Regions from separate parts of the Blautia sp. HCN-1074 genome, predicted to be linked through region 1. Evidence: predicted binding sites of a transcription regulator. Region 1 holds the regulator's gene; the other holds the start of a gene.
The links. The regulator NrdR, encoded in region 1, represses ribonucleotide reductase genes. The targets are predictions, from matches to a motif close to CACAANATNTTGTG.
Positions count from the first base shown of each region.

Region 2: the regulator NrdR is predicted to act here: its motif matches at 10,639-10,652, upstream of WKT11_RS04700 (ribonucleoside triphosphate reductase).

Region 1 is NZ_JBBKBP010000002.1:14,059-26,585, forward strand. It holds gene WKT11_RS02275 (CDP-glycerol glycerophosphotransferase family protein) at 1-581, shown strand, start outside; gene sigG (RNA polymerase sporulation sigma factor SigG) at 720-1,499, opposite strand; gene WKT11_RS02285 (PRC-barrel domain-containing protein) at 1,699-1,950, opposite strand; gene nrdR (transcriptional regulator NrdR) at 2,234-2,683, shown strand; gene gdhA (NADP-specific glutamate dehydrogenase) at 2,941-4,275, opposite strand; gene WKT11_RS02300 (citrate/2-methylcitrate synthase) at 4,950-6,311, shown strand; gene WKT11_RS02305 (YqeG family HAD IIIA-type phosphatase) at 6,345-6,848, shown strand; gene WKT11_RS02310 (shikimate kinase) at 6,845-7,369, shown strand; gene efp (elongation factor P) at 7,535-8,092, shown strand; gene WKT11_RS02320 (aldo/keto reductase) at 8,189-9,196, shown strand; RNA gene ssrA (transfer-messenger RNA) at 9,231-9,579, opposite strand; gene WKT11_RS02330 (response regulator transcription factor) at 9,924-10,604, shown strand; gene WKT11_RS02335 (sensor histidine kinase) at 10,727-12,265, shown strand.
Region 2 is NZ_JBBKBP010000003.1:180,988-193,514, reverse strand. It holds gene rho (transcription termination factor Rho) at 260-1,840, shown strand; gene rpmE (50S ribosomal protein L31) at 2,062-2,265, shown strand; gene WKT11_RS04735 (DUF1385 domain-containing protein) at 2,428-3,450, shown strand; gene WKT11_RS04730 (N5-glutamine methyltransferase family protein) at 3,687-4,724, shown strand; gene prfA (peptide chain release factor 1) at 4,717-5,793, shown strand; gene WKT11_RS04720 (nucleotidyltransferase family protein) at 5,829-6,746, shown strand; gene glmM (phosphoglucosamine mutase) at 6,831-8,177, shown strand; gene WKT11_RS04710 (tetratricopeptide repeat protein) at 8,198-9,286, shown strand; gene hflX (GTPase HflX) at 9,296-10,531, shown strand; gene WKT11_RS04700 (ribonucleoside triphosphate reductase) at 10,816-12,527, shown strand, end outside.

The sequences.
Region 1 (12,527 bases):
CAGTAAGTTCTTATCAGGAGAAATATGCGAAAGCCAGAGTACAGATATGTCCAAGAGATGACGGAAATGTCTGCAGACGAATCGTTGATGTGATGTTTGACGGGAAAGAACCGGTAAATCCGGTATACCTGAATAAAACAGATAAAGTAAAACTTTTGGTATATGCAGGTGATTTTAGTAATGCACCTGAGACAACGGCATTTTATGAATTCCTGAACAAAGTAGATTTTGAACATTTTGATGTCACTCTGATTGGTAATGGCGCAAAGGAAGAGGAATCTGCAAAGAAATTGAATGAACTGTCAAAAGAAGTGAGGGTATTATACTGGAAACGTTCTTATCCTGCTACAGATGAGGAATATGTATGCCATAAGAAGTTCATGAAAGCAGAGGAAACAGAAGTGCCTGAGATGCTTCTTGATTTCTATAAACGTGAGCTTCGAAGAATACTGGGAATGTCAAAGTTTGACTATGCTGTAGTATTTACAGATATGAAGAAGTTTTTCCCTGCAATGTCTGGTGCACTGGATGTGAAGCAGATATATGACATAGAAAACTGGCAGGAAGTTCTGAAATTTTAAAAAATTATGTAAGCAGTCTGGTAAGTATAAATACTGGACTGCTTTTTATATTATAGAAATTTTTTTGTAGTATTTCTATGACAGGAAAATATGATAAAGCTTTTCGGGTGCTACTGAGAACGGAGTGAACAGTAACTTTCAGGTGCGCAGATAATTGCGCATGGATTTTAAGGCATTTTTCTCCAGGCGACTGACCTGTGCCTGGGAGATGCCTATTTCCTGAGCCACTTCCATCTGAGTTTTTCCTTCGTAAAAGCGCAGTTCTATGATATGTTTTTCACGTTTGCTTAGACGCTTCATGGCTTCCCGGAGAGACAGATCTTCAATCCAGCGATCTTCTTTATTTTTGGTATCGCTGATTTGATCCATAACATAAAGAGTATCTCCTCCTTCGGTATAAACCGGTTCAAAGAGGCTTACCGGATTTTGAATCGCGTCCAGAGCGTATACGATCATTTCTTTTTCGATACCGATTTCCTGTGCAATTTCGGTGACTGTCGGTTCTTTAAGATGCTGTTTCATATAAGTTTCGCGGGTATAGATCGCTTTATATGCAATGTCGCGAAGAGAGCGGCTTACACGAATGCTGTTATTATCCCTTAGGTATCTTCGGATTTCTCCAATGATCATGGGAACGGCATATGTTGAAAATTTTACCTGTAGAGTTGTGTCAAAGTTATCGATTGCTTTGATCAGGCCGATACAGCCGATCTGAAAGAGATCATCTGCATTTTCGCTGCTGTTTTGAAATCTTCGTATCACACTGAGGACCAGCCGCAGATTTCCTTTGATGTATAATTCACGTGCCTGTTCATCACCTTTTTTGATACGGCTGAACAGTTCTTCTTTTTCTTCTGCATTAAGAACAGGAAGTTTCGCCGTATTGACTCCACAGATTTCTACTTTGTTCAGTGCCATCTTTTTTGAATCCTCCTTATTATCCTTAAACGTAAAACAGTAAAATTTACCTGATAATGTTTCAGTAAGAATGATTCTCAGATGGAGGAATAATTATACTTTTAACTGGAAAATATAAAAAATATTGCCCCTTGACAAAGTAAAGGCTTAAAGCATATCGCTATATCCGCCTGACGCCGCAGCAGGTGTGGATATATGGTTATTTATGTAAACATTTTTCTTCTTCAATCTCCACAAGAATAATATCATCACCAATTCGGCAGATACATTCCCAGGGAATGAGATATTCGCTGTCATGTCCAAAAAGACAACACAGTTTTCCGGGACCAGGCACGATCAAAGCTGTCAGACGATTGGTTTTGCAGTCGAATTCTATATCAACAGGACATCCAAGACTTCGACAGGTACAGGTATTGATTACTTCTTTTTGCTTTAATTCGCAGATTCTCATAGAATTGGAAGATCCTTTCTGAATACAAAGAGTTATCCGTTACCGAGATTGAAATGAACAGTAACGTTATCTGATAACAATTTATGTATTTTTGCGAAAATTTATGCAAGTCCTTTTATTGACACTTCAAATAGAAATACAGTATAATAAACTCATACATAACTGTTCAGTACCATGTTTCTATGTGAAAATATCTCATGGGATAGTAGACTGCTGAATAGTTACAGCTATACAACATAATCTCACAGAAAACGTGATATGACTTAAAAAGGGGGGACGTCCTATGAAGTGTCCATTTTGTAATCAGGATAACACGAGAGTAGTTGATTCCAGACCGGTAGAGGATACAAACTCTATTCGCCGCCGCCGTTTATGCGATGCCTGTGGCAGAAGATTTACTACATATGAGAAAGTGGAGAGTATTCCGCTTACGGTGATCAAGAAAGATCAGAACAGAGAGCAGTACAGTCGTGCCAAGATTCAGGCAGGCATTCTGAGAGCGTGCTATAAAAGACCGATATCTATAGATAAAGTGGAAGAAATGATGGATGCCATCGAAGGGGAAATTTTTAATACGGAAGAAAAAGAAATTTCCAGCACAAAGATTGGAGAGATCGTGATGAATCATCTCAAAGATCTGGATGCGGTTGCTTATGTACGTTTCGCATCAGTGTACAGAGAATTTAAAGATGTCAGTACATTTATGGATGAACTGAAGAAGTTTATGAATTAACACATTAATATTGATCAGATGCTGTGAAAAAAAAGATAGCTGCTGTTTTGAGATAGCGGGGGAAAGACCGCATATATCAGACAGCAGTTTTTATATTACAGGTAAGCGGATTGCGAATATCCGATTGACAAATTATTTGGAAATATCCAAAATACAGACGAAAAATGGAGTATATTTTTACATTATAAAAAGCCGGCAGAATTAATTCCACCGACTTTTTATGTGTATTTTTTATGGGGTAGTTAACGAATTAAAAATTAAACAATACCCTGAGCTTTCATAGCATCTACAACTTTCTCAAAGCCTGCGATGTTAGCACCTACAACGTAGTTGCCTTCCATTCCATAACGTTTGGAAGCATCATCAACTTTGTTGAAGATGTCAACCATGATCTGATGAAGTTTTGCATCAACTTCTTCAGCTGTCCAGGAAAGTCTTGCAGAGTTCTGGCACATTTCCAGCGCGGAAGTAGCAACACCACCGGCATTAGCAGCTTTACCAGGCATAAATGTTACGCCGTTTGCCATAAGATAATCTGTTGCTTCACGGGTAGTAGGCATGTTAGCACCTTCTGCAACATATTTGCAGCCGTTTGCGATAAGAGTTTTAACGGCGTCAAGATCAAGCTCGTTCTGTGTTGCGCATGGAAGATAGATATCGCATTTGATATTCCAGATACCTTTTCCTTCTGTGTAAGTAGCGCCTTCAACACGATCAGCATATTCTTTGATACGTCCACGTTTTACTTCTTTGATATCTTTAACGATGTCAAGTTTGATTCCTTCCGGATCATAGATATATCCGTTGGAGTCGCACATAGCAACAACTTTACCGCCAAGTTCAGTAGCTTTTTCTACAGCGTAGATAGCAACGTTACCGGAACCTGTTACGATAAGAGTTTTACCGGAAATTGTATCGTTTTTAGCTTTAACCATCTCGTCAAGCATATATACAAGACCATATCCTGTAGCCTGTGTACGGATTAAAGATCCACCATAGGAAAGACCTTTACCTGTGAGAACACCTTCATATAATCCACGGTTTCTCTTGTACTGTCCGTACAGATAACCGATCTCACGTCCGCCTACACCGATATCACCTGCAGGAACGTCCATGTCAGCGCCGATATATTTGGAAAGCTCTGTCATAAAGCTCTGGCAGAATGCCATAACTTCTCTGTCAGATTTTCCTTTAGGATCGAAGTTGGAACCACCTTTACCGCCGCCGATTGGAAGACCTGTAAGAGAGTTCTTGAAGATCTGCTCAAAACCTAAGAATTTAAGAATTCCCTGGTTTACTGACGGATGGAATCTTAAACCACCCTTGTATGGTCCGATTGCGCTGTTGAACTGTACACGATAACCCTTGTTTACCTGTACAACACCTTTGTCATCTACCCACGGAACACGGAAAGAAATGATTCTTTCTGGCTCAACAAGACGCTCCAGAATGGAAAGTTTGCGGTATTCTTCTTCATTTTTGTCGATTACGACTTTAAGGGAGTCTAAAACTTCCTTTACTGCCTGATGGAATTCAGGCTCATTTGGATTCTGTGCTACGACTCTCTCGTATACCTCTTCAGTATAAGACATAATGATTTCCTCCTCGTCGATCGTTTAAGTTATAATTTTTAAATCGACGTTATTATACACTAAAGTGTTACAAATGGAAAGAGCCAAATGAAATTTTTTTATAAAAATTTTGTGAACAAATTTTGACTTGATAAAAAAAGTTAAATATGAGAAAATGTTAAGAATCATCCATATGATATTGGTCACTATAATTTCTGTAACATTTATGAGCCAGTAGCGAAAGCGGATTGCGAATATCCGATTGACACACGATCTGGTGAAAGAAAAAACAGTTTATATAAAATATAGACCAGATGGAAAAAAAATGCTATACTTTTATTAAATAGCTGGAAGCAGTTATTGTTTTAAGGTTACTGTTCACACACCACTATTCCGCGAGGTGTTTTGGCATGAATATGCCAAAATCCCGAGACATACAAGCCAAAATTCCATTGCCGCAGGCAATCTGGAATGAATTTTGGCTACGTTACTGTGAATGGAGTGAACAGTAACGTTTTAAGGTTTCGGTTACGATTCATTCTATACTTGTTATACCCGGTAACTTGCGGGATATTAGCAGTGAAAAGTAACATTATCGATCAGTATCTCATAACAGATCAGTATCTCATAACAGATCAGGGATGAAGAGGGGGATTTATTATCGACAAAATTGTGAAGAAAGGGGATTTAATTACATGGCGGGATTTAAAATGAAAGTAACACCTGAAATTGAAAATCTGACTGATATCTGCAAGGAGCATACAAGTCTGGATCTTTCTCTATATGGAAAATATGATGTAAAGAGAGGTCTGCGTGACATTAATGGAAAAGGCGTTCTTGCGGGGCTGACACAGGTTTCCAATGTCAAAGCTACAAAGATCGTAGATGGTAAAGAAGTTCCATGTGTAGGCAGTCTTTCCTACAGGGGATACGATATTAAAGAACTGACAAAGGGCTTTATTGAAGACGACAGATATGGGTTTGAAGAAGTTACATATCTGTTGTTGTTTGGGAAGCTTCCTGACAAGAAGCAGCTTGCTGATTTTACAGAGCTTCTGGCTGATCAGCGATCACTCCCGACAAATTTTGTCCGCGATGTTGTAATGAAAGCACCAAGTAAGGATATTATGAATGCTCTTTCAAGAAGCGTGCTCACATTATATTCTTATGATACAAATCCAGATGACACGTCATTGCCAAATGTACTCAGACAATGTCTGAATCTTATCAGTGTATTTCCACTGCTGTCTGTCTATGGTTATCAGGCTTATAACCATTACATAAAGGGAAAGAGCCTTTATATCCATAATCCGAAGAAAGAACTTTCAACGGCAGAGAACATTCTGAGAATGTTAAGACCAGATAAGAAATACTCACATCTGGAAGCGAAGATTCTGGATATTGCACTTATTCTTCATATGGAGCATGGCGGAGGTAATAACTCTACATTTACAACTCATGTTGTCTCTTCATCAGGAACCGATACTTATTCTGCGATTGCGGCAGCACTTGGATCTTTAAAAGGACCAAAACATGGCGGCGCAAACATTAAAGTTGTCAAAATGTTCAATGATATGAAGAAAGAAGTTAAGGACTGGAAAGATGAAGACGAAGTCCGTGCATACTTAAAGAGACTTCTTCATAAAGAAGCATTTGATCAGAAAGGACTGATCTATGGTATGGGACATGCCATCTATTCTGTATCTGATCCGCGAGCCGAAGTGTTTAAAACTTATGTGGAAACACTGGCAAGGGAGAAGGGCAGAATGAAGGATTATGGTCTGTATTCTATGGTAGAACGTCTGGCACCGGAAGTAATTGCAGAGGAACGTCGTATTTATAAAGGGGTAAGTGCCAATGTGGATTTCTACAGTGGCTTTGTCTACAGTATGCTGGATCTGCCGCTTGAGCTGTTTACGCCGATGTTTGCAGTTGCGCGTATCGTAGGATGGAGTGCTCACCGAATGGAAGAGCTTATCAATGCTGACAAGATCATTCGTCCTGCATACAAGAACGTTCTGGAACCGGCGGTATACGTTCCACTTAATGAGCGTTGATCGTAAAAAATACAAATAAAGGAATAGCTGTAAATGTTTAAATGTTTTTTTCCGGATGAATATGTGGATTCTACTTATGTGATTGACTTTGATAATCTGTATGCGCAAGGATACAGGGGGCTTTTATTTGATATAGATAATACTTTAGTACCCCATGGCGCACCGGCAGATGAGAGAGCATGCGCATTGTTTGCACATTTGAAGGAACTTGGCTTTAAGTGTTGTTTCCTGTCGAATAATCAGTATGAAAGAGTTTCCTCTTTTAATGATGCGATAGGAGAATATTTCATAGAAGATGCACACAAGCCTTCAACGAAGAATTATATCAGGGCAATGGAACTCCTTGGAACTGACAGGAGTAATACGATTTTTGTGGGAGACCAGCTGTTTACTGATATATTTGGAGCGAAACGTGCAGGAATCCGTAATATTCTGGTGAAACCACTCAATCCGAAAGAAGAGATTCAGATCGTACTTAAGAGATACCTTGAAAGAATTGTGCTATATTTTTACCGTAAAGAGGAGGGGAATTCATGAACCATATTGTTATCATAGGATTTATGGGTTCAGGAAAAACAAAAGTAGGAAAACGTCTGGCAAAGGATTTTAATCTGCCGTTTATAGATGTTGACCGCGTAGTAAGTAAAAAGATGAACCTTACAATGAAAGAGATTTTTGAAAGATTTGGAGAACCATTTTACAGAGCACTTGAGACTACTGTAATTAAGGCTTTAATCGATGATCCGGAACAGAAAGTTATTTCACTGGGAGCCGGACTGCCGATGCAGGAGCAGAATGCCAAATATATCAAGAAGCTTGGGACTGTGGTATATCTGAAAGGATCTTACGCTACATTGAAGAAGAGACTGGAGAATTCCAGCAATAATCCTTTGATCGAAGGTGAAGATAAAGAAGACAAGATCAAGAAACTTCTGAAACAAAGAGATCCGGTTTATGCGAAGTTTGCGGATGTTGAGATGGTCACAGGAGACAAGCCTTTTGAGGATCTGATCGCCCAGCTTGAAGAAAAATTAAAAACATATGTAAAAAATAGTTGAAAAAAGCGTCGGAATATTATAAAATTAAATAAGAGTGTGTCACGAAGATGAAGAATGAGAAAGACACACACTTTGAACCGGCTGTTGCTGTAAATGCCATTTCAGAATGAAAACCGGCGGGAAACAGCATCGCTGAACTTGTACTATTAAGGAGGAAATATAACTATGATTTCAGCAGGTGATTTCAAAAACGGTATCACACTTGAAATTGACGGAAACGTATGTCAGATTGTTGAATTCCAGCACGTAAAACCAGGAAAGGGTGCTGCTTTCGTAAGAACAAAATACAAAAATATCATCACAGGAGCAGTTCTTGAAAAATCTTTCCGTCCTACAGAGAAATTCCCGGCAGCACGTATCGAGCGTGTAGATATGCAGTATCTGTATGATGATGGTGATCTGTACTATTTCATGAACGTAGAGACATATGATCAGGTTGGTCTTACAAAGGATCAGGTTGGCGATTCTCTTAAATTCGTTAAAGAGAACGAAATGGTTAAGATTTGTTCCCATAACGGAAACGTATTTGCTATCGAGCCACCTCTGTTCGTAGAACTTGAAGTTACTGAGACAGAGCCAGGATTCGCAGGAAATACAGCACAGGGCGCTACGAAACCGGCTACTGTAGAAACAGGTGCACAGGTTCAGGTTCCGCTGTTCGTTAACCAGGGCGATAAACTGAAAATCGATACAAGAACAGGAGAATATCTCTCCAGAGTATAATTGCAGGTTATCATTAAGGATTTGCGGTTATAAGAACGTAATCAGACTGCCATCGGTGAAGACCGGTGGCAGTTTTTGTATAGGAGGAATGAAGTGATGGAATACGTAACACTTGGAAAAACAGGATTAAAAGTTTCCAGAATGGGGCTTGGTGGAATCCCGATTCAGAGAATTGATGCAGAAGGAACAAAAAGTCTGCTACATAAACTGGCAGATCAGGGTGTGAATTATATTGATACAGCCAGAGGCTATACAGTAAGTGAAGAGTATCTTGGATATGCGTTAGAAGGCATCAGAGATAAATTTGTACTTGCAACAAAGTCTATGGCGCGCACAAAAGAATCTATGGCGGCAGATATTGAGAAGAGTCTTCATAATCTTCGCACAGATTATATTAATCTGTACCAGGTACACAATCCAAGTATGGAGCAGTTGGATCAGGTGCTGGCAGCAGGCGGTGCTCTTGAGGCATTACAGGAAGCAAAGGCGGCAGGCAAGATCGGACATATTGGATTAACTGCACATTCAACAGAAGTATTTGCACGTGCGCTGGAACTGGACTGGGTAGAGACGATTATGTTCCCATATAATATCGTAGAGAGTCAGGGTGAGGAACTGATTGCAAAATGTAAAGAGAAAAATATCGGATTTATTGATATGAAACCACTGGCAGGAGGCGCTATTGAGAATGGAACACTGGCACTTCGCTATATCTGTGCCAATAAGAATGTCACAATCGTAATTCCTGGAATGGCAGAAGAGAAGGAAATGGAAGAAAACATCAAAGCCTGTCTTGATTCTTCTCCGTTAAATGAGAAGGAATTGAAAGAAATTGAAGAAGTCAGAGAACAGCTTGGCACAAATTTCTGCCGCAGATGTAACTATTGTGCTCCATGTAGTGTGGGAATCGATATTTCGGGTGTGTTCCTGTTCGCAGGATATCTTAACCGTTACGGACTGGGAGACTGGGCAAGAAACCGTTACAGTTCTCTTGCAGTGAAGGCTTCCGCCTGTATAGAATGCGGCAAATGTGAAACCAGATGTCCGTACCATCTGCCAATTCGCGAAATGTTGAAAGAATGTGCACAACAGTTTGGTGAATAAAAAACATCCACAGGGAATTACCCTGTGGATGTTTTTATGGACCTGGCGGGAATTGAACCCGCGTCCGAAAGCCTATTCATTAAGGCATCTCCCATCACAGTCGCTGTTTTAACATTCCCTCGGATGTACGCCCACCGACAGGCTTACAACCTTAGTAGCTTCATAATACATCTACCGGGGCAAAGCTTACCCGGCAAGGTTTCTCACATAGTCGACGCCAGATTCCTGAAGTGTGAGTGCATCAGGGCTGACGAGCAGCAATTAGGCTGCTAACGCGTACTGTTCGTCTGCGTTTATATTTAGGTTCCCGGTTGGTACGCAGTCCAGGAGTCTGCGGATGGCTTCCCCAACTTCAAAGCCCCCGTCGAAACCAGTACAAGCCCTGAATATGACTCTTGCTACGCTGTCCTTTTATAAAACTGCACTGGTGGTAAGACGAAAGCGTGTTTCTTAATGTTGGCATATATTATATGCTAGATGAATTTAATTATATGAAAGAATTTAAACGCTGTCAAGTCTATTTTTGCTAAAATTTCTTTTTGTTTCTTTTGTATGTTCACAAAACCTACATAAATCTTTGCTATAGTACCGTTATAGAAAATTACAGATGATTGTTCATATTTCAATTTCATATAAAATGAACAATGATTTAGCTGATGAAAGAAGAAGCAGCAGGGTAGGATACGAGCTGCTTTGAAAGATAAAAAAGAAAACGGAGGAGATAAAGATGGATGCATTGAAAATCCTGGTGGTAGATGATGAAAGTCGTATGAGAAAACTGGTAAAGGACTTCCTGACAAAGAAGAATTTTCAGGTGCTTGAAGCAGGTAACGGTGAGGAGGCTATGGATATCTTTTATGAAGAAAAGGATATCGCGCTGATCATTCTTGATGTCATGATGCCGAAGATGGACGGATGGGAAGTCTGCCGTGAAATCCGTAAAAATTCAAAGGTGCCGATCATTATGCTGACAGCGAGAAGCGATGAGAGAGACGAACTACTCGGATTTGATCTGGGAGTAGATGAATATATTTCCAAGCCATTCAGCCCGAAGATTCTTGTGGCGAGAGTAGAAGCAATTCTCCGACGTACCGGTCAGAGTAATCCGGAAGATGTGCTTTCGGCAGGTGGTATCGTGATAGACAAAGCCGCACATCTGGCTACCGTAGATGGCAATCCGATGGAATTAAGCTTCAAGGAATTTGAACTTCTGACTTATTTCCTGGAGAACGAGGGAATAGCTCTTTCCAGAGAGAAGATTCTTAATTCTGTATGGAATTACGACTACTTCGGAGATGCCCGTACCATTGATACCCATGTCAAGAAACTCAGAAGCAAAATGGGTGACAAAGGTGAATATATCAAAACTGTATGGGGCATGGGTTATAAGTTTGAGGTAGACGAATGACAGTAAATGAGAATACAGGTGAGAAAGGGCTTCCAGGTGAAAAAACTGATGAAAAAGAAATTCAAAAGAAATTAAAGAATGAGTCAGCGCCTGCTGAAAAATCACAAAAAAATAAGAAACGTATGAAACGAGTCAAAGCTAAAAAATTTCATTCTCTGAAGCATCAGATTTCAGTGTTGTTTATAGGATTGCTGTTATTATCTATTTTCGGCATTACTCTGATTAACGGTCTGTTTCTTGAAAAGTATTACGTGTCCAAGAAAGTGGAAGCACTAGAAGAAGCAAAAGTACTTTTATCCCAGATGAATCTGGATGATATACTAGAATATGACACAGATTCGGGAGAAGACACAAAAGAAGCAAAAGCTGAGATTCCGGATGAGATTGAATGGAACAGTTCCAGAAATAACCTTACGTGGATCATTGTAAATGAGGAGAACAGTGGATATTATTACTGGGGCGAGAATAATATGGCCAAGATGCTCCGAAGTAAATTATTCGGATATGTGAATGATCTTGATAAGGATATGGAGCGCAGCCGTATTCTCAAACAGACAGATACCTGTACTATGTGGCAGGTACATGACCGATTTGCAGGTATGGAATATGTAGAATGTTGGGGGCAGTTTGATAATGGCTATTATTTTCTGATCCGTTCTCCACTGGAAAGTATAAAAGAAAGCGCTGCTATTTCTAATAGTTTTTATTTTGTTGTAGGAGCGATCATAGTTGTGATCAGCGGATTGATCATTCTGGTAGTAACAAGTCGTATTACCCGACCAATCAGTGAACTGACAAAGTTATCAGAAAAGATGTCGGATCTTGATTTTGAGGCAAGATATCAGAGTTGGGCGGGAAATGAGATTGATGTGCTTGGTGATAATTTCAACAAGATGTCCAGAAAACTGGAAAGTACGATTTCTGAACTGAAATCGGCAAATAACAAATTGCAGAAGGATATTGAAGATAAGATCAAGATTGATGAAATGCGTAAAGAATTTCTGGATAACGTATCACACGAGCTGAAAACTCCGATCGCGTTGATTCAGGGCTACGCAGAAGGTCTGAATGAAAATATTTCCGATGATCCGGAGAGCAGAGAGTTTTACTGTGAAGTTATCATGGATGAAGCATCCAAAATGAATAAACTGGTAAAGAATCTGTTGACCTTAAATCAGCTGGAATCCGGTAAAGATGCTCCGGTGATGGAGCGTTTCGATATTGTATCTCTGATAAAAGGAGTGATTGGCTCTATGCACATTGTGATTGAGCAAAAAGAGGCAACAGTGATTTTTGAAGAGACAGAGCCCGTATACGTCTGGGCAGATGAATTTAAAACGGAAGAAGTTGTAACAAATTATACAAGCAATGCGTTAAATCATCTGGATGGAGAACGTAAGGTGGAAATCAAAGTACTCCGTGAGGGTGATTGCGTAAAAGTGACAGTATTTAACACAGGAACTCCGATTCCGGAAGAGGATATTCCAAATCTCTGGAATAAATTCTATAAAGTAGATAAAGCACGTACAAGAGAGTATGGCGGAAGCGGCATTGGACTTTCGATTGTTAAGGCGATTGTTGAGGGCATGAACCAGAAGTATGGCGTATGTAACTATGATAACGGTGTTGAGTTCTGGTTTACGCTGGATTGCAGACAGTAAGAAATTAAGAGAACATTGTCAGATGATCTTTCCTGTAAAGTAAAAGACCTGTCTTTCAGTCAGAAGTATGCGATAATGCGATAACTAATGAATAGTAGCAGATGACTGAAATAAAAGAAAATAAAAAGAAACAAAAACAGACAGTTGCAAAGAAATTATACTTTGCAACTGTCTGTTTTTGGGTTATACTGTATTGTAGCTATGCAAATATAGCGGGCGGATATTCTTATCCGCCGGATCTGAATCAAAGGTAAAACAGACA
Region 2 (12,527 bases), on a different contig from region 1:
CCATAATCTGGTTACTGTGCACAGAGTGAACAGTAACATAATCTGATATTCATGTCGTTTCGGACAGATTATCCCATTAACTGTTATAGAAAAAGAATGTAGAACAACATCCATAAGAAACACTATTAAGAAAAATTGCGAAGAAACATTAATAAGTAACATTGTTAAGAAAGACCATTAAGATACATAAGAATTTGAAAAAACCAATCAAAATAATTGTGACTATTAATTTTTGGATAAAAAGGCAGAGGATTATTTTATGAGAGAAAAGTATGAATCATTATCACTGGCAACTTTAAAAGAATTGGCAAAGGCCAGAGGGTTAAAAGGGGTTTCTGCATTAAGAAAACCAGAGTTGATCGAGAGAATGCTTCACGAAGATGAACTGGAGAATGCTTCAAAATCACAGGAAACAATGCAGGAAAAGCCGCAGCAAGAAAATATTTCCGACAGTGCGGGCGTAAATGAAGAACCACAGCAGTATGCCAGACCGCAGCAGTACATCAGACCACAGCCGTATATCAGACAGCAAGACCGCCAGCCGGAGCGCATGCAGGATAGAAATCAGGAACGCCAGGATCGTCAGCCGGAACGTGCACAGGACAGAAATCAGGAGCGTCAGGAACGCCAGTTTGAGCGTGTACAGGACAGAAATCAGGAGCGCATGCAGGAAAGACCGCAGTATCATGCTCCATCAGAGACAGCGCAGCTTGACAGCGGAGAACGCGCAGATGGAATCCTGGAGGTACTTCCGGACGGATATGGGTTTATCCGCTGTGAGAATTATATGCCGGGAGAAAATGATATTTATGTATCACCTTCCCAGATCCGCAGATTTAACCTGAAAACAGGAGACATTATCAAAGGAAATATCCGTATTAAGACACAGGGTGAGAAGTTCAGCGCCCTTTTATATGTCACTTCCATCAATGGATTCCATCCAAGTGAAGGTCAGAAACGATATAATTTCGAGGACATGACGCCGATTTTTCCAAACGAGAGACTTAAAATGGAAAGACCGGGTGGAACAGTTGCGATGAGAATCGTGGATCTGATCAGCCCTATCGGTAAAGGCCAGAGAGGTATGATCGTATCTCCTCCGAAAGCAGGTAAGACAACTCTTTTAAAAGACGTTGCCAAATCGATTCTGCGAAATAATCCGGACATGCACCTGATCATTCTTCTGATCGATGAACGTCCTGAAGAGGTTACGGATATCAAAGAGGCGATTCGTGGTGATAATGTAGAAGTTATTTATTCTACATTTGATGAACTGCCAGAACATCACAAACGTGTATCTGAGATGGTTGTAGAGCGTGCGCGCCGTCTGGTAGAGCACAAAAAGGATGTTACGATCCTGCTTGACTCTATCACAAGACTTGCAAGAGCATACAACCTGATCATCCCGCCAAGCGGAAGAACCCTTTCAGGTGGTCTTGACCCGGCGGCACTTCATATGCCTAAGAGATTTTTTGGCGCTGCGAGAAATATGAGAGAGGGCGGAAGTCTTACGATTCTTGCGACAGCTCTGGTAGATACAGGAAGTAAGATGGATGATGTAATCTATGAAGAATTCAAGGGAACCGGTAATATGGAACTCGTTCTCGACCGTAAATTACAGGAAAAACGAGTATTCCCGGCTATTGACATTCAGAAATCCGGTACGAGAAGGGAAGACTTGCTTCTGTCCAGAGAAGAGCAGGAAGCCGTATACATTATGCGAAAAGCTCTCAACGGTATGAAGTCTGAAGATGCAGTCGAGCAGATTCTGAATATGTTTGCACGCACCAAAAATAATGAAGAGTTTGTACAGACAGTCAAGAAGCAGAAATTTATTTAGAAAGCGGATGATTTTATCCGATTGACCAGTTTCATGCAAAAACACTTCGCGGGATATTATCAGTGAACAGTAACTACAAAATTTCTAAAAAATATATTAAATAAATTTTAAAATATCTTGCATTCTACAGGACAATATGTTATACTCATAAAGCTGTTTAATAGTAAATTCGTCAAATGAATACGAATAGAAAATAGAATCTTTACAGAGAGGTGAAAATCATGAGAGAAGGAATCCATCCTAATTATTATCAGGCAACTGTAACCTGCAACTGTGGAAACACATTCGTAACAGGATCTACAAAACAGGACATCCACGTAGAAATCTGCTCTAAATGTCATCCATTCTATACAGGTCAGCAGAAAGCAGCTCAGGCTCGTGGACGTATCGATAAGTTCAATAAGAAATACGGCCTGAACAAATAATCAGAATATAGTAGAAATTGAGAAGGTTGAGGTTGGGAAATCTCAACCTTTCTTGTTTTCTGGAGAAGTTGTAAAAGAGTTACGCTTCATTTAGAAGTCTGGTAGCGCGAAAGTTTCTCTGAAATAAGAAAAGCCTTCTTAAATTTCTTTCGGGAGAGAAGAATGAGATCATCAAATATCGGTGGTCAGGCTGTAATGGAAGGTATTATGATGCGTCATAAAGACAAATATTCCATTGCTGTCCGCAGACCAGACAATGAGATTGAATTAAAAGTAGAAGACTACAGATCTGTACTGGGAAATGCGAAATTTCTTAAGTACCCATTGATCCGTGGTGTGGTCAGCTTCATTGATTCCCTTGTAGTCGGCACGAAGTGCCTGATGTACTCTGCCGAGATTGCGGGAGATGAAGAGGATGAAGAAGAGGCAAAAGCAAACGCAGCACTTTCCGAGGAAGAGCGCGAGGCGAAGAAAGAAAAGGAAGATAAGCAGTTTAAATGGCTGTTATATGTGACAGTTGCGATTTCAATTGTAGTATCGATTGCGGCATTTATGTTACTGCCATATGCGCTTGCAAGTCTTTGCAGGAAAGTCGGTGCTTCAGAGTTCGTAGTTACCGTAGTGGAGGCATTTGTGAAACTGGCATTATTTATGGGATACATGCTTCTGATTTCCAGAATGAAGGATATTCAGAGAACTTTCATGTATCACGGCGCAGAACACAAATGTATTAACTGCGTGGAACATGGACTGCCGCTTACCGTAGAGAATGTCATGGCAAGTTCCAGACAGCATAAACGCTGCGGAACAAGCTTTCTGTTTCTGGTTATGCTTGTCAGCATTTTCCTGCATTTTATTTTTGTACTGGTTCCGGTTTACTGGGTGAGACTCTTCGGAAGACTCCTCATGGTGCCGGTCGTTGCCGGAATTTCATTTGAGATCATCCAGTGGGCAGGCAGATCAGACAGCAAGATCGCTGATTTCTTCAGCAAACCAGGTCTGGCAATGCAGAAACTGACAACCAAGGAACCGACAGCAGATATGGCAGAAGTTGCAATCAAAGCTGTTGAGGCAGTCTTTGACTGGAGAGCATACCTGAAAGAAGAGTTTGGCGTTGAGGTTGAACCTGAAAATGTATCTGGGAATACAGTTTCAGAAAATGCTGCTCAGAAAAAAGCAGAGTGAGAAATAATATAAATTCGTTACTGTTCACTCCGTTCTCAGTAACGCAGCCAAAATTCATTCCAGATTGCCTGCGGCAATGGAATTTTGGCTTGTATGTCTCGGGATTTTGGCATATCCATGCCAAAACACCTCGCGGGATAGTGGAGTGTGAACAGTAACATAAATTCTGTATATTATAAGGAACAGTGCCAATAATGATTGAAATATTTGAACAATAAAGAGAAAGGTATGACTCCATGAGCAGTGAAACTCTGACAGGGTTATTAAAAAAAGGACAGAATATCCTTGCGAAGGCAGGGATTGGGGAAGCCGGGCTGGATGCCTGGCTCCTTCTGGAATATACAACAGGAAAAAGCCGGGCGTATTATTTTGCACACGGAGAAGAGAATGTCTCAGAAGAGACTGCTGATCAATATCTGAAACTGATTGGCAGACGTGCTGAGCACATACCGCTGCAGCATCTGACGCATCAGGCTTTTTTTATGGGATATGAATTTTATGTAAATGAAAACGTGCTGGTGCCGAGACAGGACACGGAAACTCTGGTGGAAGCAGCACTTGAATGTGCGAAGACAGCAGAAGCCGACAAAGAGCTGCATATACTGGACATGTGTACAGGATCAGGCTGTATCCTGATAAGCATTCTGAAAGAAATGCCAAAGGCCTGTGGAACAGGCGTGGATCTGTCAGAACTGGCACTGGAAGTGGCAGAGCGAAATGCCCGGACACTGGAGGTGGCTGACAGAGCTGAGTTTATACAGGGTGATCTGTTTTCTTCTGCTTTTTTTAAGGAGAGGCAGGAATGTATACAAAATGGTTCAGATACAGATAAAGTGCAGGCAGTGAATTCTGAAATGCAAAACATAGTACATGAAGCGGGCGTTTCGGAAAAAGATATAATAAAATATGCTGAACATAAAAATAGCAATGGAAATCATAGCATAGCTTATGATATGATTATATCAAATCCGCCATATATTCCTACCGCAGAGATTGAAGGGCTGATGGAAGAAGTGAGGCTTCATGATCCGCGAATGGCTCTGGATGGCCTGGAGGATGGTCTTTATTTCTACAGGACCATCACCAGACAGGCAAAGAATTATCTTGCCCCGGGTGGCTGGCTCTTATATGAGATCGGATGCAGCCAGGGAGAAGATGTGGCTGACCTTTTACGAAAAGAAGGCTATGAAGATATTGAGATAAGGCAGGACCTTTGCGGGCTGGACCGCGTGGTTCTTGGACGAAAGAAACTACAGGAGGAGAAATATGTTTGATAAATTAGACGATCTGCTCATTCGCTTTGAAGAAGTGCTTAATGAGCTTGGAGAGCCTGGTGTTACAGATAATCAGGAGCATTTTCAGAAGCTGATGAAGGAACAGAGTGACCTGCAGCCAATCGTAGATGCTTACCGCGAGTATAAGAAGAATAAAGAGACGATTCAGGATAGTCTTTCCATGCTTGAGGAGGAGAAGGACGAAGATATGCGTGAGATGCTCAAGGAAGAGTTATCTGATGCGAAGAAGAATGTAGAGGAACTGGAACATGAACTTAAGATCCTGCTTCTGCCGAAGGACCCGAATGATAACAAGAACGTTATCGTTGAGATTCGTGCAGGTGCCGGTGGAGACGAGGCAGCTCTTTTTGCAGCGGAGATTTACCGTATGTATGTAAAATACGCAGAATCCCGCCGCTGGAAAACAGAGATGATGAGTCTTAATGAGAACGGAATCGGTGGTTTCAAGGAAGTAACATTCATGATCACAGGTGCGGGTGCATATTCCAGACTGAAATATGAGAGCGGTGTGCATCGTGTACAGCGAGTTCCGGAGACAGAATCCGGCGGACGTATCCATACCTCTACCTGTACAGTTGCGATCATGCCGGAAGCGGAGGAAATCGACTTCCATCTGGATATGAATGACTGTAAATTTGACGTATTCCGTGCATCAGGAAATGGTGGACAGTGTGTCAATACTACAGACTCTGCGGTACGTCTGACTCATATTCCGACAGGAATCGTTATCTCCTGTCAGGATGAGAAGTCACAGCTTAAGAACAAGGATAAGGCGCTGAAAGTCCTGCGTTCCCGTCTGTATGAGATGGAACTTGCGAAACAGCATGACGCTGAGGCTGAGGCAAGAAGAAGCCAGATCGGGACAGGTGACCGTTCCGAGAAGATCAGAACTTATAACTTCCCACAGGGACGTGTGACCGATCATAGAATCAAACTGACACTGCACAGACTTGAGAATATTTTAAATGGTGACCTGGATGAGATTATTGACAGTCTGATCGCGGCAGATCAGGCAGCTAAATTAAGTAACCTGCAGGATGAAGAATAGATTTTGGGGAGAAGGTAAACAGGAGGAAAATATTTATGCAGAAAACAGCACTTGTAATTATGGCGGCAGGAATCGGAAGTCGTTTTGGAAAGGGAATCAAACAGCTTGCGCCGGTAGGACCGTGCGGAGAGATTATCATGGACTATTCTATCCATGATGCACTGGAAGCTGGATTTAACAAAGTAGTATTTATCATCCGCAAGGATCTGGAAGAAGAATTCCGCAAAGTGATCGGTGAGCGTATCGAGAAGATCACAGAAGTAGAATATGTATTCCAGGAACTTGATGATCTGCCGGAAGGCTTCACCAAACCAGCTGACCGCACGAAACCATGGGGAACCGGCCAGGCCGTACTTGCTGCAAAGAAAGTACTGGATGAGCCATTTATCGTAATCAATGCAGATGACTACTATGGAAAGGAAGCCTATATAAAAGTTCATGATTACCTTATTCAGGAACAGCCAAAAGACGGCAGGATTCATATCTGCATGGCAGGTTTCAGACTTGGCAACACATTAAGTGATAACGGAAGTGTTACAAGAGGAATCTGCAACATTGAGAATGGACAGCTTACAGGTGTGGATGAAACACATGATATATTTAAGACTGCTGATGGCGCTGAGGCAAGAAATGCAGATGGAAGCGTACGAAAACTTGATGTAAAGGATCTGGTTTCCATGAACATGTGGGGTCTGACCCCGGACTTTATGGAAATCCTTGAGAAGGGTTTCGTAGAATTCTTAAGCAGCCTGGCTCCGGATGATATTAAGAAAGAATATCTGCTTCCAATTCTGGTAGATCAGCTGATCAAGAACGGCAGCGCCAGCGTGGATGTCCTGGAGACAAAGGATACCTGGTTTGGCGTAACTTATCAGGAAGATAAAGAAGCAGTGATGGAAGCATTTAAAAATCTCACAGATGCAGGTGTATATCCGCAGGGACTTTATAAATAAAAGAGTAACTGCAATGGCAGAGGGCTGAATAGTTGTAAAAAAGATAAATGTATACAACTGTGTAAGTGAAAGGAGAGTTATATTATGGGAAAATATTTTGGAACAGATGGATTTCGAGGAGAAGCTAATGTCAAACTGACAGTAGACCATGCGTTTAAAGTAGGACGTTATGTAGGCTGGTATTACGGAAGAGACCATAAGGCCAAGATCGTAATCGGTAAAGATACAAGAAGAAGCAGCTATATGTTCGAGTATGCACTTGTTGCAGGTCTGACTGCATCCGGTGCAGATGCATATCTTCTTCATGTAACGACTACTCCGAGTGTTTCCTATGCAGTACGTACAGAGGATTTTGACTGTGGAATCATGATCTCTGCAAGCCACAATCCATTTTATGATAATGGAATCAAGCTCCTTAACGGCAATGGACAGAAGATTGAAGCAGAGGTAGAGGCAAGAATCGAGGCATATCTTGATGGTCTGATCGAGGATCTCCCTCTGGCAACGAAAGAGGATATCGGACGTACCGTAGACTTTGCTTCCGGAAGAAACCGTTATATCGGACATCTGATTTCTATCCCAAGCCGTGATTTTAAGGGAATCAAGGTAGGTCTTGACTGTGCAAACGGAAGTTCTTCCGCTATCGCAAAGAGTGTATTTGATGCACTTCAGGCAAAGACTTATGTGATCAATAATCAGCCGGATGGTACAAATATCAATACGAACTGCGGTTCTACTCATATTGAAGTACTTCAGAAATATGTGGTGGATAATGGCCTGGATATCGGTTTTGCCTATGATGGTGATGCTGACCGCTGTATCGCAGTCGATCACAAAGGAAATGTGATTGATGGTGATAAGATCATGTATGTATGTGGAAAATATCTCAAAGAGCAGGGAAGACTAAATGGCAACACGGTAGTAACAACTGTTATGTCAAACCTTGGTCTGTATAAATCTCTGGAAAGAGAAGGCATGAAGTATGAGCAGACTGCCGTAGGTGATAAATATGTTGCCGAGAATATGATGGAGAATGATTACAGTCTTGGCGGTGAGCAGTCCGGACATATCATTTTCAGCCGTTATGCCGCAACGGGTGATGGAATCCTTACTTCTCTGATGGTGATGGAGGCATGTGTAGAGAAGAAAGCAACTCTGTGTGATCTCGCAAAAGAGATGAAAGTTTATCCACAGCTTCTGAGAAATGTGCGCGTAGCAGATAAAAAGACGGCAAGAGAGAATCAAAATGTGGTTAAAGTTGTAAATGAAGTTGCCAAGAGTCTTGGCAGCGATGGACGTATCCTTGTACGTGAGAGTGGTACAGAGCCACTGATCCGTGTTATGGTGGAAGCCGGAACTGATGAGATCTGCCGCGAGAATGTTGAGCGAGTAGTGAAAGTAATGGAAGCAGAAGGTCTGATCGTTGACTGATCTGCAGGCAAAGGAATTGCATGAATAACATAAAAACAGGATTGTTTCTGGCTGCAGCCTGTCTGAGTCTTACACTCTTGACAGGCTGCAGTGCAGAAAGTACGAAGAATTATAAGCAGGCAGCCCAGGATCTGGAAGATGGAAATTATGAGGTTGCACTGGAAGAATATGAGGCTGCGATATCTGCAGGTGTGAAGCCTGCCCAGTCATACAGGGGAGCAGGAGTGGCTCAGCTGAAACTGGGAAATTATGATGAGGCGGTAACATATTTTAGCAATGCCCTTGACTGTGACAAAGTTGGCAAGGCATTAAGGAAAGATATCCTTTCTTACAGGGCGGCGGCTTATCTGAAACTGAAAGAATATGAAGAGGCAATGGCAGACTGTCAGGCGCTGGCGGAATCTTACAATATGGATGCTGATCTGTATTTTCTGACAGGTGAGACTGCATTGGCTATGGATTCTTATGAAGAAGCTTCCTCTAATTTCGAGCAGGCATATGGCGAGGATGCGACCTATGACAGAGCACTCCAGATTTATGGAGCATATCTGGACAAGGATATGGAAGCAGACGGAACCCGTTATCTGGAAGCGGCATTATCCGGAAATGCGAAGAATGCGCAGGATCACTGTGACAGAGGCCGTGTTTATTATTACATGGATGATTATGAAAACGCGACAGCTGAGCTGAAACAGGCCATAGACGGTGATAATACAGAAGCTCTGGCACTTCTTGGAATGGTATACATGGATCAGGGAGACAGCGCGAATGCGAGGACAATGTTCCAGCAGTATGTATCACAGGCTGAGAATGGGGCAAAAGGATTCAACGGGCTTGCATTATGCGATATAGAGGACGGAGATTACGACAGTGCTCTTTCTAATATATCAAGTGGAATCCATGTGGCAGATGCAGAAGATATGCAGAGTCTGCTGTTTAATGAGATTGCTGTATATGAGAAGAAGCTGGACTTCCAGACTGCGCTGCAGAAAGCGAACGAATATCTGGGACTGTATCCGGATGATAAGACAGTGAAAAAAGAGCTGGCTTTTCTGAAGACCCGTGTAAGTGGGGAAGATAGCAGTGCTGATTCACAATTGTCTGATTAAGGAGATGTTATGGAAGAATTTGGAAAGCTGGAGGAACGGGTAGTTCTTGTAGGGGTTCAGACAGGTGATAACGACAACGTAGAGGAATCACTGGATGAGCTGGAAGAGCTTGCCTCAACTGCAGGAGCTGTCACAGTAGGTAAGATCATACAAAATCGCGAAGCAGTGCATCCGGGAACCTATATCGGTAAAGGTAAGATCGAGGAAGTGCGTGCGTTGGTGTATGCCATGGATGCGACTGGTATTATCTGTGATGATGAACTTTCTCCTGCACAGTTAAATAACCTGGAGCGTGAGCTCGACTGCAAGGTAATGGACAGAACATTGCTGATTCTGGATATCTTTGCGGCACGCGCTATCACCAGTGAAGGTAAGATTCAGGTAGAGCTTGCACAGCTCCGCTACAGAGCGGCACGTTTGGTTGGTTTGAGAGAATCTCTTTCCCGTCTGGGCGGAGGAATCGGAACGAGAGGTCCTGGTGAGAAGAAACTGGAGACAGACCGACGCCTGATCCGTACCAGAATTTCTGCACTGAAACAGGAACTGTCTCAGGTAGAGAAGCACAGAGAGCTGATTCGTTCCAGTCGTGCGAGAGGCAATATGAAGACTGCTGCAATCGTGGGATATACGAATGCAGGAAAGTCTACACTGTTAAATAAACTGACAGGTTCTGATGTCCTGTCCGAAGATAAATTGTTTGCAACACTGGACCCGACGACCAGACTGCTCAATCTGAAAGATGGGCAGCAGATTCTGCTGACGGATACGGTAGGATTTATTCATAAACTGCCGCATCATCTGGTAGAGGCATTCAAGAGTACACTGGAAGAGGCGAAATATGCGGATTACATTATCCACGTTGTGGATTCCTCGAATCCGCAGGCTGAGATGCAGATGCATGTTGTATATGAGACACTACGCGAGCTTGGCGTGATGGGAAAGAAGATCATCACACTTTTTAACAAGCAGGATGCGCCTGGCGCTTCTGTGCTGAGAGATTTTAAGTCTGATTATACGCTGAAGATTTCTGCAAAGACAGGAGAGGGACTGGATGATCTCAATGACCTGCTGGAGAAGCTTCTGGCAGAAGAACAGATTTATGTAGAGCGCCTTTTCCCATACAGCGAAGCAGGAAAGATTCAGCTTATACGTGAGTATGGCCAGCTGATCTCGGAAGAATACACAGATGAGGGAATCGCTGTGAAGGCCAGAGTGCCGAAGGAAATTTATCCTAAAGTTGTGTAAATATATTCTGGAATGAGCTTTTCGGGATGAAACTTTTGAATTTGGCATAAAAGCAATAAACCGACGTATGCGCTTCAATAGAATAAAAAATTTAAAAACCTGAAAAACACCATATATTGTACTTTTTCGAGAGATAGGGAACATTATGTGGTGTTTTTGCGTGTTGACGAAAGATAGATACTCTGATACAATAAACCTACAGCGTTTGCCGGGAACGGAGTGAACGGTAAACGGCAAGTGTCCGTAACAGGACATATGAACAAGAGAAAATGGGGGCAATAGTTATGTTTCAGGTAGTAAAACGTGACGGCGAGATGGACGAATTTAAAATTGGCAAGATTACAGCCGCAATCCATAAAGCCTTTGATGCGAAAGAGAAAAATTATAGCGAAGAGATGATCGATCTCTTAGGGCTGCGTGTTACTTCTGATTTTCAGGACAAAATCACAGATAATAAGATTACAGTAGAGGAGATTCAGGACAGCGTAGAGAACGTACTGATCCAGGCAGGTTATTCAGATGTGGCCAAGGCATATATTCTTTATCGTAAGCAGAGAGAGAAAGTCCGCAATATGAAGTCAACGATTCTTGACTACAAAGAAATCGTAAACAGCTATGTTAAAGTTGAGGACTGGCGTGTAAAAGAGAACTCTACCGTTACTTATTCTGTCGGTGGTCTGATCTTAAGCAACTCCGGTGCAGTTACTGCTAACTACTGGCTGTCTGAGATTTATGACAATGAGATTGCAGAGGCGCACAGAAATGCAGATATTCATATCCACGATTTGTCCATGCTGACCGGATATTGTGCAGGATGGTCACTGAAGCAGCTGATTCAGGAGGGACTTGGCGGAATCGAAGGTAAGATCACATCTTCACCGGCGAAGCATTTAAGCGTTCTTTGTAACCAGATGGTCAACTTCCTTGGAATCATGCAGAATGAGTGGGCCGGTGCACAGGCATTCTCTTCTTTTGATACGTATCTTGCACCGTTTGTTAAAGCAGACAATTTAAGCTATCCGGAAGTGAAGAAGTGCATTGAATCCTTTATTTATGGAGTAAATACTCCAAGCAGATGGGGAACACAGGCACCGTTCTCCAATATCACACTGGACTGGACCGTACCGGATGACCTTGCAGAGCTTCCTGCTATCGTGGGCGGTAAGAATATGGACTTCAAGTACAAAGACTGTAAGAAAGAGATGGACATGATCAATAAGGCATTTATCGAGACAATGATCGAGGGTGATGCCAACGGACGCGGATTCCAGTATCCGATTCCGACTTATTCCATTACGAAAGAGTTTGACTGGTCTGATACAGAGAATAACCGTCTGCTCTTTGAGATGACATCCAAATATGGAACACCATATTTCTCAAACTATATCAACAGTGATATGAAACCAAGCGATATCCGAAGCATGTGCTGCCGTCTGCGTCTGGACTTAAGAGAACTGCGTAAGAAGAGCGGTGGATTCTTTGGATCAGGAGAGAGTACCGGATCTGTCGGCGTTGTAACAATCAATATGCCGCGTATCGCATACCTTTCCAGGACACCTGAGGAATTTTATAACCGTCTGGATCGTCTGATGGATATTTCCGCACGTTCTCTTCATATCAAGAGAGAAGTCATTGGTAAACTGCTGGATGAGGGATTATATCCATACACAAAGAGATACCTGGGAAGCTTTTCCAATCATTTCTCAACGATTGGTCTGGTAGGAATGAATGAAGTTGGATTGAATGCACGTTGGTTAGGCGGAGATATGTCCGACGAGAACACCCGGAAATTTACAAAAGAAGTTCTGCTTCATATGAGAGAACGTCTCTCCGATTATCAGGAGAAATACGAGGGCGAGCTTTTCAACCTGGAGGCAACACCTGCGGAATCTACCGCATATCGTCTGGCAAAACACGACAGAAAGCGCTGGCCGGACATCAAGACTGCCGGAAAGAAAGGAGATACTCCTTACTATACAAACAGTTCTCATCTTCC